3 regions of the Priestia sp. SIMBA_032 genome follow, and region 1 is predicted to be linked to each of the others. Evidence: riboswitches for the same ligand, from Rfam matches in the RefSeq annotation. Region 1 holds a riboswitch; each other region holds the start of a gene.

The links. Region 1 has a riboswitch for cyclic di-AMP ahead of SB717_RS17175 (dicarboxylate/amino acid:cation symporter). Riboswitches for the same ligand answer to the same signal wherever they lie in the genome.
Region 2: another riboswitch for cyclic di-AMP. It lies ahead of SB717_RS17840 (potassium channel family protein); the one in region 1 lies ahead of SB717_RS17175 (dicarboxylate/amino acid:cation symporter).
Region 3: another riboswitch for cyclic di-AMP. It lies ahead of SB717_RS09970 (APC family permease); the one in region 1 lies ahead of SB717_RS17175 (dicarboxylate/amino acid:cation symporter).

Annotation. Positions count from the first base shown of each region.
Region 1 is NZ_JAWRXD010000005.1:24,037-28,730, reverse strand. It holds gene SB717_RS17180 (aspartate aminotransferase family protein) at 1-182, opposite strand, end outside; gene SB717_RS17175 (dicarboxylate/amino acid:cation symporter) at 291-1,526, opposite strand; cyclic di-AMP (ydaO/yuaA leader) riboswitch at 1,707-1,861, opposite strand; gene SB717_RS17170 (NAD(P)/FAD-dependent oxidoreductase) at 2,463-3,932, opposite strand; gene SB717_RS17165 (ATP-binding protein) at 4,151-4,694, opposite strand, start outside.
Region 2 is NZ_JAWRXD010000005.1:150,144-154,837, reverse strand. It holds gene SB717_RS17845 (TrkH family potassium uptake protein) at 1-789, opposite strand, end outside; gene SB717_RS17840 (potassium channel family protein) at 793-1,452, opposite strand; cyclic di-AMP (ydaO/yuaA leader) riboswitch at 1,577-1,721, opposite strand; gene SB717_RS17835 (carboxymuconolactone decarboxylase family protein) at 1,837-2,295, opposite strand; gene SB717_RS17830 (Lrp/AsnC family transcriptional regulator) at 2,416-2,871, shown strand; gene SB717_RS17825 (peptidyl-prolyl cis-trans isomerase) at 3,160-4,062, opposite strand; gene SB717_RS17820 (S1C family serine protease) at 4,059-4,694, opposite strand, start outside.
Region 3 is NZ_JAWRXD010000002.1:790,622-795,315, reverse strand. It holds gene SB717_RS09975 (cation diffusion facilitator family transporter) at 1-948, opposite strand, end outside; gene SB717_RS09970 (APC family permease) at 1,058-2,884, opposite strand; cyclic di-AMP (ydaO/yuaA leader) riboswitch at 3,048-3,188, opposite strand; gene SB717_RS09965 (N-acetylmuramoyl-L-alanine amidase) at 3,380-4,396, opposite strand.

The DNA of each region.
Region 1 (4,694 bases):
GCCTGATCGGTCATCGCATCAATAATTTCTTTTACGCCGTGTCCGATACTTGCTGTAACTGCCCCCGACGAAGCATCTATGTACCTTTTTCCATCTTGGTCGTACAAATAAATTCCTTTTCCATATGAAATAACTGGGTAGTCGTCGTCGAGCAGCGGCTTTATTACATGAGTTTTATTCATTTCCGCACTCTCCTTTCAAACATACACTCTTATTAAACTGTATGCTGAAACGAAGAGTTTCTTGCCAATAAAAAAAGCCCTAGCATATAGCTAGAGCTTTTACGCTTATTAAGCTGATTGCGTTACAGATTTATCGATACGTTTTGCTTCTGACTCAGCCACAATAACGGCACACGCAGCGTCTCCCGTAATATTTACAGATGTACGAAGCATGTCAAGCAAGCGATCAATTCCAATAATCAATCCGATACCTGCTACAGGCAAGCCAACCGAACTCAATACCATTGCTAGCATAATGAGACCAACTCCCGGCACACCTGCTGTACCAATACTAGCAAGCACCGCTGTCAATACAACCGTCACAAGAGCACCCAGCGACAGGTCAACGCCGTATACTTGTGCAATAAAAATAGTCGCGACACCTTGCATAATTGCCGTTCCATCCATGTTAATGGTAGCACCTAATGGCTGGACAAAACTGCTGATGGACTCCGGGACACGAAGATTTTTTTGAGCCACATTCATTGAAATCGGAAGCGTTGCATTACTGCTTGATGTACTGAATCCAACTGTCATCGCAGGAGCAAAACCTTTAAAAAATTCAATAGGATTACGTCTGGCCATAAGAGCGACTGATCCCCCATATGTTACAATCGAATGGATAAACAGTGCGAGCACGACTACAATCATGTACAGCCCCATCGCTTTAATTGCCTCCCAGCCTTGACTTCCAACCGCGGTTGCAAGAAGCCCAAATGTTCCGTAAGGAGCAAACTTCATCACTAGATTTACAAGATACATCATCAATTCATTGCCTTGCTCAAGTAAATTGTAAAGCCCTTTTGTTTTACTTCCAAGCATCGTAATACCAAAACCGATAAAGATAGAGAAAACGATAAGTTGAAGCATATTCCCTTCAGCCATCGCTTGAATTGGGTTGACTGGAATCATATTTAAGAATGTCTCTCCAACCGGCGGTGCTTTTTCGGCTTCAAAAGAAGCGTTTTTTGTATCAAAAGATCCAAACGTACCCGGTTTAATTGCATATGCTAAAATTAAACCAATAATAATCGCAACGGTTGTTGTAACTAGGAAGTAGGAAACTGTTTTAGCCCCGATTCTTCCTAGTTTTTTAGGATCTCCTAAACCTGCTACACCTAACGTGATAGAGAAAAACACAATTGGTACAACAAGCATTTTAATTAAGCTTAAGAAAATTTGGCCAAGCGGTGTAAACAAGTACTTGTCCAGCGGAGCAAAAGCACTTGGAGCAAAAGCATTGATCAACACTCCTACAACAGCACCAGCAATTAGCGCGATAATAATCTTTGTCGATAGCTTCATAGATTTACCTCCCATAAATAAATTATATTAGAATGATTCTAACTACCATACTTATTTTACCATGCATTGAGAGCGATAACACTCGAAATATACAATATATTAAAAATTTTCAGATTAATAGTTTAGGAATATTTTTAGCTATACAAAAAACCATGAGAATATCATGGTTTCATAGACCTGTTATTCCCTCACTGAATGCTTACGGAGTTAGCTGTCGGATTCGGGTACGTGAGTTACCCTACTTGATTTATTCAAGATTCACCCCAAGTACACTACGTACAAATATGGGTCCCCCGTTCTCTTATAAAACAAAAGAGATTAAGCAAATAATTTTCTTTAATATTTTTGCATGATAATAATTCTTACTTTAATTAAAATTCATTTTATATGTTTCTGTCAAGTTTTTATTCAAAAATAATGCAGGATTTTATCATAAAAAGTTGAGAATTGTTATATTTTAAAATATTTACATCATATTTCAATAAACCACAAACAGTTATTTAACAAGACTTAAAATCTAATGGATAAAAAATTAATTCAAAAAATAGTTTGTAAAGTGAACTTTCTCCTCATTAAATTACATTCATAAATTTGCATAATTATTCTAACACCCGCGTACTTTACTGCTTTCATAAATATTTTACTCAACAAAAAATAACTCTTTCCAACTGTTGATTTTATCCTTGTATTGCTTGATATACCCTCCCTAAAATTTCACTGAATTTATTGATGCAAAGAAATGGACATTGTCAATTCGCCTTATTCTATTTAATTCTGCTCACGATAGAAGGATGTATTCCGTCATACTTTTTAAAAAAGAGCGGGTAATTATCATATAAAACTATCGGAGTTGGAGCCGTACAAGTTCTTTATCTTTTACTTAGTCGCTTTCGTTATTTAACACATAAAAAAAAGAGGCCCTGACGGCCTCTTTTTTTATACAGTAACAGGTTCAGAACTTGCTTTGCGATTCTTTAATTTTTCAACAATGTCACGTGCTACCCACACACCGCACGCACTTGCCTGCGCGAGTCCTCGCGTAATACCAGCTCCGTCTCCTCCCACGTATAAACCGGAAATTTCAGTTTCAAACTTATCATTTAACTTCGGACGGGCGGAGTAAAATTTCGCTTCCACACCGTAAAACAGCGTATGTTCAGATGCTAACCCAGGCGTTACATGATCCAGTGCTTCTGTCATTTCAATTAAGCTTTTCATCGTATTGTAAGGAAGCACTAAGCCTAAGTCACCCGGTACAGCTTCTTTTAACGTTGGTTCTAAAAAGCCCTCTTTAATTCGAGTTGCTGTTGAACGACGGCCCTTTAAAATATCTCCATACTTTTGAACAACCAGGCCCCCGTTTGACAGCATATTAGCTAATCTTGATACTTCGTGCGCATATTCGTTCGGCTGATCAAATGGATCCGAAAATTTATGAGAGACAAGCAGCGCAAAGTTCGTATTTTGACTTCCAAGCTTCGGATCTTTGTATGCGTGTCCATTTGCTAACATAATACCTGAATGATTCTCTACTACCACATGTCCTGAAGGATTGCTGCAGAACGTTCTGACTCTTGTACCTACAGACGTATTATAAATGAATTTCCCTTCGTACAAGTGCTTGTTGATTTCTTCCATAACAACGTTAGATGTTTCGACTCGAACTCCGATGTCCACTTGATTGTTAATCATTTTTAAACGGCGTTTTTTTAGTAAGTCGCTCATCCACTTCGAGCCGTCTCGACCTGGTGAAACAACCACTTTATCAGCCGTAATTCTTTCACCATTCTTCAATTCGATACCGCGCACGATATGCTGACCATCTTCTTTTTCTGTTATTAAATCGGCTACTTCCGTTTTATACTGCATATCAATTTTTTCTTTTAAGTATTCATAAATGCTTTTTAAAATTTCTAAATTTTGCTCTGTTCCTAAATGACGCACCTGGGCACGCAATAGCTTTAATCCTGCTGCGTATCCGCGTTTTTCAATTTCACGAACTTTATCAGTTAACGGATCCGTAATCGTATCGGTTGCTCCGTGTTTTAAATTAATTTCATCCACATATTTAATTAAATCTACCACCTGTGATTCAGACAGATAATCCGTCATCCAACCTCCAAATTCACTGGTGATATTAAATTTCCCGTCTGAATATGCGCCGGCTCCGCCGAAACCATTTGTAATAGAACAAGCGGGCAAACAGCCAGCAAACTCTTTTTTGCCAACCGCAGGCGGACATTTTTCAATTTTTTTCTGAAGAATCGGACAATTACGTCGATAGATATCGTGTCCTTTATCGATTAATAAAATAGTTGCTTCCGGTAATTTTAACGTTAACTCATAGCAAGTAAAAATCCCAGCGGGTCCTGCCCCTACCACAATAACATCATAATTTGAGTTCATTGTACATTCTCCCATCATCTTTTTTTCTTTGGGTAAAAGATAAAAGTTATTGACCGAATTTTCTTTTTTTATTATCATTCGGTTATTTTCTAGCCATTTGATAATATATCAAAAACAAACCCTTTAGTCAACAATATACACGAACATTAAAATAAAATTTTTAAAAAACATTCGTTTTTATTCTAAGTAAATAAAAACCAGTGAACGAATAGCAAGCGCTATGAAATGTTCACTGGTTCTTTAATGTACGGAAGAGCAATTTCTACTTTTGTTCCTACTCCTACTTTACTCGCAAATGAAATATGCCCTTGATGCTGTTCGATTATTCGGTAGCTAATCATTAACCCTAGCCCCGTTCCTGTTTGTTTAGTGGAATAAAACGGTTCACCTAGCCGAGCTAAAGATTGCTCATCAATTCCACAGCCTTCATCCTCGATAATGACCATGCCGTATTCATTTCTTTTCTCAACGGTGACTTTAACTGTCCCTTTGCTCATTGACTCAAGCGCATTTTGAATTAAATTAATAAAAACTTGTTTAAGCGCATTTTCTTCACAAAAGATTGTAATCTCATCACTAATCTCATTAATAATACGACAGTTTTTATAATTGGCGTGTGTATCTAATAATAATGTCACATGACGTATGATTTGATTGAGACTTTTAGGGTGGTATGAATTTTCAATTTTAGGCTTGGCCAGCGTTAAAAATTCTTGAATAATGGATTCGACGCGATTCAATTCTTCAAGCATAATATCATTG
Region 2 (4,694 bases), 130 kb from region 1:
AGAAGCCCATACTTTGTCTCCTAATGATAAACTTCCGAGTGTATGCGAATTGCTGTACTCTAAGAAAAAAATAAAAAGCATGGCAATCATGTTAATGGCGAAAGTGCTGATAATCATAATTTTTGAATGTAGCGTTAGTTTTTTATACGATTTTTTCACCCACATATCAGCAAGTACTGTAAACCCTAACCCACCAATGATGAACAAAAAAGAAATCGTTATGTTAATAATAGGATCTCCTACATACTGAACTAAGTTATCAGACAGTAGTCCAAACCCTGCGTTATTAAAAGCCGAAATTGAATGAAACAAGCTAAAGAACAGCCCCTTAGACCATCCGAATTCCGGAACCCAGCGTATCGCTAAAAAAATAAGTGCAATAAACTCAATTAAAAATGAAAAGATGAACAGCCTTTTAACTAGCAGGACAACTCCGCCGACGCTCGTTTGATTTAATGCTTGCTGAACGAGCATACGCTCTTTAAATCCAATTTTTTTACCTAGCATCATAAAAATCAGCACGGCAAATGACATAATGCCAAGACCGCCTATTTGAATTAACAGCATAATAATGGTTTGACCAATGACGGTAAAACGCGTACCTGTATCTACGACGGCTAAGCCGGTCACTGTCATAGCGGAAGTAGACGTAAAAAGGGCGTCTACCCAACGGATTGGCTCATTAGTAGAAAAAGGCATCATCAATAGAAGAGCACCGATAATAATTCCTCCGCCAAAAATGGAGACAAGCAGCTGCGGAGGGGTGAGTTTAATGATTTGTTTTTTCATAAGTTAAACTCCTTCTTCTTCAAAACGGTTCAAATCGCGATTATGTCCGATAACAATAAGCATATCTCCTTGTTCAATTATTTCATGCGCGGTAGGCGAAATCACCATTTCCCCGTCTTTTCGCTGAAAGCCGATAATGTTGCAGCCGTACTTGGCGCGGATATTTAAATCAAACAGCGTTTTATTATGAAGTTTTTTAGAGGCGACAATTTCGACAATACTATAATCCTTTGACAGTTCAATGTAATCAATGATTTTTTCTGACACCACGTGATGAGCAATCCGCTTAGCAATATCCCGCTCAGGGTGGATAACTTTGTCCGCTCCTATTTTCTCCAGCACCTTTTGATGATACATATTCACCGCTTTTACCCATACTTGCTTAACGCCCATATCTTTTAAAAGCATCGTTGCAAGAACGCTTGCTTCGATATCATCCCCAAACGAAATAAGAGCATGATCGACATTGCGAATACCTAGCCCTTTTAAGCTAGCTTCATCAATCGCGTTTGCCTGCACAACATATGTAGCTGAGTTGCTATATTTCTTTACTACCTCCTGATTGCGGTCAATAGCGAGCACATCCACATCCAGGTTAGCAAACTCTTCAACCAAACTTCCTCCAAAACGACCTAATCCCAATACAGCAAACTGTTTTTTCATAATGTATTTATTCCTTTCTTCAACTGCTGTGTGTTCTCTTAGCTTATACTTTTTCTAAAAAATTACATCTTTTTCTTAAAAAAAGCGCAAAAAAACACAGGAAGGCTCCTGTGTTTTTTCACACTCTTCCCCCTCAAAACGCTTGCGAAGTTAGCTGTCGGGTTCGGGTTTTAAGAGTAACCCTACCTTTTTAAGGATTCACCCCGGAGCACAATATGTGCGTAAATAATGGGTCCTCCGCTCCGTAATGGATTAAGCGATTTTTATTTAAATGTCTATGATCTATTTTTTAGAATAATGGATTCGATTCATGATACGTTTCACTTCACGAAAGCTATCTTACTCCTGTCGATTTTGTCTGTCAAGATATTTTTAAGAATGACATCACTTGCCCTGTAAGCTGCAAAAATCATATAAATCTAAACTGACAATGAGTTTGTGAAATTGATCAAACAAATTAATAACAGCCAAAAGCTCTAACAGCTGTGTATCACTGTAAAATTTCTTTAATTGATTCATATCAGCATCCGTCAAATCCCTTGGACTCACCCGGTACACATCAATGAATCGAAACAGCAGTCGATCTTTTTCTTCAATTTCTTCTTCTCTTAATACTTTTTGATTAAGCGTCTTATCACCTACATATGACATGCTCAAACACGTCTCACAGCCATTCACACCCGCTAGATAAAGCCTGATTTTTTCCTTTGTTTCCCTTTTTACTATATCGCTGTTCCAAAGCTTGTCGTATAGCTCATCATACAACCTTTTTACATGTGGAATTAAATTCAGTGCTTTTTCAAAATTTGTTCCCTCTTCGTTTGTTAACAAAACTCTTGCCATTTTTCACTCACTCCTTTTTAATTATTATAGTAAGAAAAATGGAGATTTTAGATAACATATAAAACATATTATCTTCTATTACTAATCAAATGAAATGTTAATAAGAAAGAAGGTTTTCAATTGAAAATTGATGAAATTGACTTATCGATTTTGCAGGCGCTGCAGCAAAACAGCCGTCTTTCCTTACGAGAGCTAGGAAAACAAATTAACCTGTCTCCTCCTTCAGTAGCAGAGCGAGTAAGGCAGCTAGAGAGCTTTGGTGTTATAAAAGGATATACAATCGATATTGATTATGAAAAGCTGCAGTTGCCCGTGTCGTGTTTTATTGAAGTAACCATGAAAAACGGAGAGCACGAGCGTTTTAAACGATTTATTTCTCAGTATCCCTATGCTTTATTCTGTGAACGTATCGCCGGGCAAGCCTGCTTCATTACAAAGCTTCAGCTTCCTCACCTGCACGTACTCGAACAATTTATTAATGAAATCACACCCTATGCCAAAACGATTTCACACATCGCCCTTTCCCATGTAGAGATGTCTTCTACATTATTGAGTCATATAAAAGATGAAAAGTGATTGAAACATATGTTCACCATACTAACGAAAAAATCCGAACGATTCATCGTTCGGATCTTCTTTCCACTAAACTACTTTTGTCCCAGCCTCTTTTATTCATCCAACAGCATAAAAAATAACCCTCCAAAACTGGAGGGTATAAATTTTCCGAATAATGAAAGTTTTACAACTTCATTTTATCAGGTGCCGACATTTCTGTCTACTTAAAAATGTAAAAGAACTCTCTATTAATAGAGAGCTCTTTTACCTGCTTGTTTTTTGAAAACAATCAATCTATATAAAAGGGAACTACCTAAGATTAAAAGTCACATGAAACCTTGGCAGTTCATCCTGGCTATACCGGTTGATATGATTCAAAACAAGTTCTTTCATCATTTCTTCTTTGGCTTCTGATTCCGTTTTTTTATCTTTTTGTTTTAAAATAAGAAGATAATAGACTTTACCCATTTTAATAGGCTCACTACTCTCTCCTATGTGCTGTTTTTTTAAAACATCTATAAAAGAGGGAGATAGACTTGAAAGCTTTAGATTATCATCATTCTCTATTTTGCTGATTATCTGAACATCAGCATATTTTTTTTGAACGTCTTGAAGCGATGTTCCCTTTTGCAGTTCAGCGGCAACAGCATCGGCATCATGTAAAGTGGAGAAAGCCAGCCGCGTAAAAGATACGCGCGTCAGATCGTTTTCAATACGTTTATAATAAGCAGTTAGTTCATCAGACGTAATTTGTTTACGGAAATATTCTTCTAATTTAAATTGATTCGTTAGCTGGCTGGTTACATCACTAGAACGAATATTTAACACTTCATAACCTTGTTTTCTTGTATCCTCGTCATATGAGCGTTTAATTTGCTTCCACATATCCTCGACTTGTTTTTGTACTTTATCGCTTGTCTTTAGATGCGAAATTAAAATTTTTTGCATAACAAGCTGCCGCAATAACTCTTTGCGGTAGCTTGTATCATTTAGCGGAGCATCCGGATTTAAGAACCCTTCAACGGCTAAAAAACGGTTGAATTCAGCTCCTGTCACCTTGCCTCCCTCATACGCTGCCAGTTCTTTGGCAGAAGATAGCTGACTAATTTCTACAGAAGGAAACATCGTGTTTGAATGCTTCCCTCCGCAGCCGGTTAAACATCCGAACGCTGTTAATACTGCTAGCAGCAGCTTTAACGGTGTTGAACTCATCCATTGTTATCCTGCTGCTCTGAAAGCTTCAGAGAAATGGTTTGTTTTTTTCCATTTCGGTACACGTCTAATTTTACCGTGTCTCCTACTTTGCGTTTTGTATATAGATATTGACGTAAATCACTGGATGTTTTGACTTCATTTCCATCGATGGCAACAATCACGTCTTTTGATTGTAAACCTGCATCAGAAGCAGAAGAGAACGGTTCAACCGTCGTTACGACAACTCCTTCAGATGTATCGCTTGTTAGGCCTAGCTGATCTTGTTTTGTTGCAGCTGAAAGCTGACCTACATCTTGAAGACCTACCCCCATATATGGACGCGTTATTTTTCCGTTTTTCATCAGCTGTTCAATCGTCGGCTGCACCTCATCACTTGGAAGAGCAAAGCCGATGCCTTCTACATTGTCTTCTGAAATTTTCATACTGTTGATGCCGACTACTTCACCGGAAGAATTGATAAGTGCACCGCCGCTGTTTCCGGGATTAATCGCCGCATCCGTTTGAATGGCGTCTACGTTCCAATTCTCTGAAATAGGGACAGAGCGTTTTGCTGCGCTCACGATACCTTGTGTGACCGTACGAGAAAATTGTTCACCAAGAGGATTTCCGATTGCAAGCACTGTTTCACC
Region 3 (4,694 bases), on a different contig from region 1:
CACCCAGTCCGGAATTCCATCATCTTCATCAAACTCAATAATGACATCCGTTACTCCTTTTTCCTGTAAAATACGATTTTCCAGACGATCTTTAATATCATCAGCTTCGGCCACTGTTAAAGAAGGATCAATTTCTACTTTTAATTCAACGTGAAGCTCTTCTCCTTCTTTCATCACCATTAATGTTTGAATATCACGCACTTGTACATCTTGCATGACAATCGCGCCAATTTTTATTTCCATTTCTTTATCTGCTTCGCCAAGGGCTCCCGCAGCGTTGTCTAAAAATACTCGTCCTACTACAAAAAACATCATAAGCCCAATTAAAATAGAAGCAATTCCTTCAGCTTGGTGAAAAGGTGTAAACCGTGAAATAAAAACCGCTATTAATGCCAGTACGCCTCCTCCAGTAGCTACCAGATCTTCCATAAAGACCAGCTTAGTTGCTGGCTTTGCTTTCCTTAAATGAAAAAAGCTTTGCGTAAAAACATTGACCTCTGCGGTATTGATCCCGACATCGTGCAAAATTTCTTTCATTGCCTTAAATAGGACAAACATCTCAAGCAATACCGAGATGCCAAGTACTGCAATATTTAAAATAAAGCCTGAAGACTTCGTCGGATGGAGGATGTGATGATATCCTTCTTTAATCGTTTCAAACGCCATAATTCCTACTACAAGAACAGCTCCTAATAGAACAAGATTAACCAATCGTCCGAAGCCGTTTGGAAATCGTTTGGTCGGGGCTTTTTTACTTAATGCCGAACCTATAAAAACAAAAAACTGATTAGCTGCATCTCCTAAGCTGTGCATCGTCTCAGCAAACATTGCTACGTTCCCTGTTAAAGCGAAAGCAATCCCTTTAATGATAGAGATAATGGTATTAACTATAGCAGCCATGAGGGCCGATTTATTTCCTTTTCGCAACAATTTAATTAATTCACTCATGCAACCCCTCCGTTTGCGCCTTTGATGAGATTGGATTACGGTTAGTGTATGTGAATTTAAAAATTAAAAACCTCCAACATACAAGTTGGAGGTTTTTAGTCATGGTTCATTATTTTTTAAAACGATACGGTACAGTTGTAACAATTACATTTTTACGGTAAAGCAAATGTGCTTTTAACAGCAGACTGGACTGATTGTGAAGGATGTTTTGCCAACTTTTTTTCGTGATGAATTGCGGAATAACGACCGTAATAGCCATATTATTTTCCCGTGCTTTTTCCTCAGCCATATCAATGAATCGAAACAGCGGCCGCACTAAGCTGCGGTATTGAGAATGAAACGTAACAATACGAATATCAGGCTGCCACTTCTCCCACTTCTCCTCCATTCTCTTTTCGCTTTCTCGATCAAAGGCCACGTGCACTGCAATAACGGTATCGCCAATCGTTCTTGCATAATTTAATGAATTTTCTACTACTTTTGTCATTCCTGCTACAGGAACAATGACCACACTTCCTTCAAGCTTTCCAATCTTTTCTCCTTGCTTAATGCGAAGCTGCTCTCCTACCGCTTCATAATGCGTATGAATGCGATGAAAAATATAAACGATAACCGGTAAGAAAACGAGAACGGACCACACTTGTGAAAACTTCGTTGTAAACAAAATAATTAACACCGTTAATGTAATGAGTGCACCAATTAAGTTAATAATTAGCTTTCCTTGCCAGCCGGCCGGCTTTTCTCTAAGCCATTTGACAATCATTCCTGTTTGAGAAAGCGTAAATGGAATGAACACTCCAACTGCATAAAGAGGAATTAATTGTTCCGTTGCTCCTTTAAAAGCTACAAGTAAGACAATAGAAGCAATTCCCAGAGTCACAATTCCATTAGAATAGCCTAGTCGATCGCCACGAATTTGAAACATTCTTGGCATGTATTTATCAGACGATAAGTTTACAGCAAGCAAAGGAAAAGCTGAAAAGCCCGTATTCGCCGCTAGCACTAGGATTAGAGCTGTGGTGCCTTGAATAAAATAATAAAATCCATTTCGTCCAAATACACTCGATGCAATTTGTGATACAACCGTTTCATCTGCTTTTGGAGAAATGCCAAGCCAATAAGCTAAAAACGTGATGCCGGAGAATAAAACGGCTAAAATACCGCCCATCAGCATTAATGTATGAACAGCATTTTTTGCACCTGGATCTTTAAAGTTAGGCACTGCATTTGAAATAGCTTCTACACCAGTCAATGCCGAACAGCCTGACGAAAAAGCTTTTAATAATAAAAATAAACTAATACCTGGCACCACTGTACCGAGAGATGTATGAAGCTCAGGTGAAACTTGACCTGTCACTATTTTGAAGAAGCCCACCGCTATTAACAAAATAAGAGCAATAACAAATAAATAAACCGGATAAGCTAATACAGAAGCGGATTCTGTTACACCTCGTAAATTTAAGACGGTAATAAAAATCACCAGCAAACACGCAATTACTACATTATAATGATGCAGCGTTGGAAAAGCCGAAGTTAAAGCATCGGTTCCTGCTGAAACACTCACGGCAACTGTTAAAATATAATCTACTAACAGTGATCCCCCAGCGATAAGCCCAGGATTTTCTCCTAAATTGGTTTTCGAAACAATATAAGCTCCTCCGCCTTGCGGATACGCATAAATAATTTGACGATATGAAAGAATTAAAGCCGTCAGCAGCACCAATACCCCAATCGCAATTGGAATTGAATACCAATAAGCAAGGACGCCGACTGTCGCAAGTACAATCAAAATTTGTTCTGTTCCATAAGCCACTGAAGATAAGGCATCTGATGATAAAATAGCCAGTGCTTTAAGCTTACTAAGCTTTTGATCGCCTAACTCTTTTGTTTTGAGCGGCTTTCCAATCAATAATCTCTTGAGAACTGAATAGTTCACGTAATTTCCCTCCGATGATTGCTTAGCTACTATTTACTGTTCGTTGCTAAGCTCCGTTACAAGTTGACGAATAAGTGATATTATTCCTAAAAAAATACCTTTTTATGTTAAAAAAGCGCACAAAAAAAACACTAAGGGTTCTCAGCGTTTTTACACAGCTTAAACCTCCTCTCCAAAACGCTTATGGGGTTAGCTGTCGGATTCGGGCTATGAGAGTAGCCCTACCTTTAAAAAAGGATTCACCCCAAGTGACAATGCACAAATTTGGGTCCCCCACTTCTGACGAATTAAGCGATAACAGGTCAATATAATTTTCGGTTAAAGAGTATGATTGATAACATGTTTCTTTCATAACTATCCTTTGTTCTTAGATAATATACTCCCGTACAAATGGTTTGTAAAGCATTATTTTACGTAAACTAGAAAATAGTGCTTAAGGCGCTTTTAAGGGGAAAACAAAAGGCCTTCTGCCTGCTTGCAGAAGACCTTCTTGCTTTAACTTTTTGCTTTTAAAACGGCTGCTAGCTTGTTTTTTGCTTGAGGACCATAAATGCCATCTACATCATAAGGAAGATACACAAGCTGAAAACGTCTGACTGCATCTTTCGTTTGTACTCCATATATTCCGTCTACTGACCCTGCTTTAAAATTCACCGCGTTTAATGCTCTTTGAAGCTGTTTCACAGCTTCTCCAGAATCACCTTGTTTTAAAATTCCATTTGGAAGTGGATATTGTTCCGAAGGTAGTGTTGGTGTTGGTGAAGTTCCTGAAGGAATAACAATTGTTTTTCCAACCTGTAGGGTTAAAGGATCAGAAAGCCCTGTATTCGCTTCTTGAAGCGCTTGTACTGTTATTCCGTACTTCTGTGCAATACTGTACAGCGTATCTCCTTGCTTGATCATATACGTTTTTGGACCCGGTTCAGAAGGTGAAGGATTTGGATTTGGTGTTGGAACTGCACGACGAGGTAAATTTAAATAGACGGCAATTCCTTTTGCATACGATTCACCCATGCTTTTTAAAAATGCTTCGTTTTGAAGAAGTACTGCATCTGTGCTGTTATCAATAAAGGCTATTTCAGTGAGAACTGCGGGCATATTTGTTAAGCGAAGCACCGCATAATTGGCTGATTTTCGTCCGCGATTCGGATGATTATACGACAACAGCGTTGGCTGTACTTGGCCATGTACAATTGATTGAAACGCTTTACTGGCATTGCTGGCGCTTCTATAAACATAATCTTCGTACCCTGTTCCTCCACCGGCATTTACGTGAATAGACATAAATGCATCTGCCCCCCACGAATTAGCTTGAGAAGCACGCTGAGATAACGATAAAAAAGTATCTGTGGTACGAGTGGTTTTAATCGTAAAGTCACTGTAGGTGCTATTTAAATAGCTTATTAAATATTGTTGAATTTTTAAAACTAAGTTTTTTTCATACAGTCCGTTCGCTCCAACTGCTCCTGCATCTGCCCCACCATGTCCTGCATCAAGATAGATTTTTTTCATATTACTTGTCCCTCCTTATTTTTAACATATGCATGAAGGCAAAAAGTGCTACGTATACTAGCCTACTAAGTAGAAAATTACTAAAAAAAGAACCGCTACTCAAAGGTAGCGGTTTATTCTGCGTTGTAGACAGAATATTAAATAGGGATAGCTCTCAAGGAGTGACAGCTATATGCAGAGTGTTGATTCGTTGATTAAATGATAATAATTATCATTTTCATTTAAAGTATACACTAAAAGGAAAGTTTTGTCTATTCTATTATGAGAACGAGCCTATTTAAAAAGCAGAACGCCTATC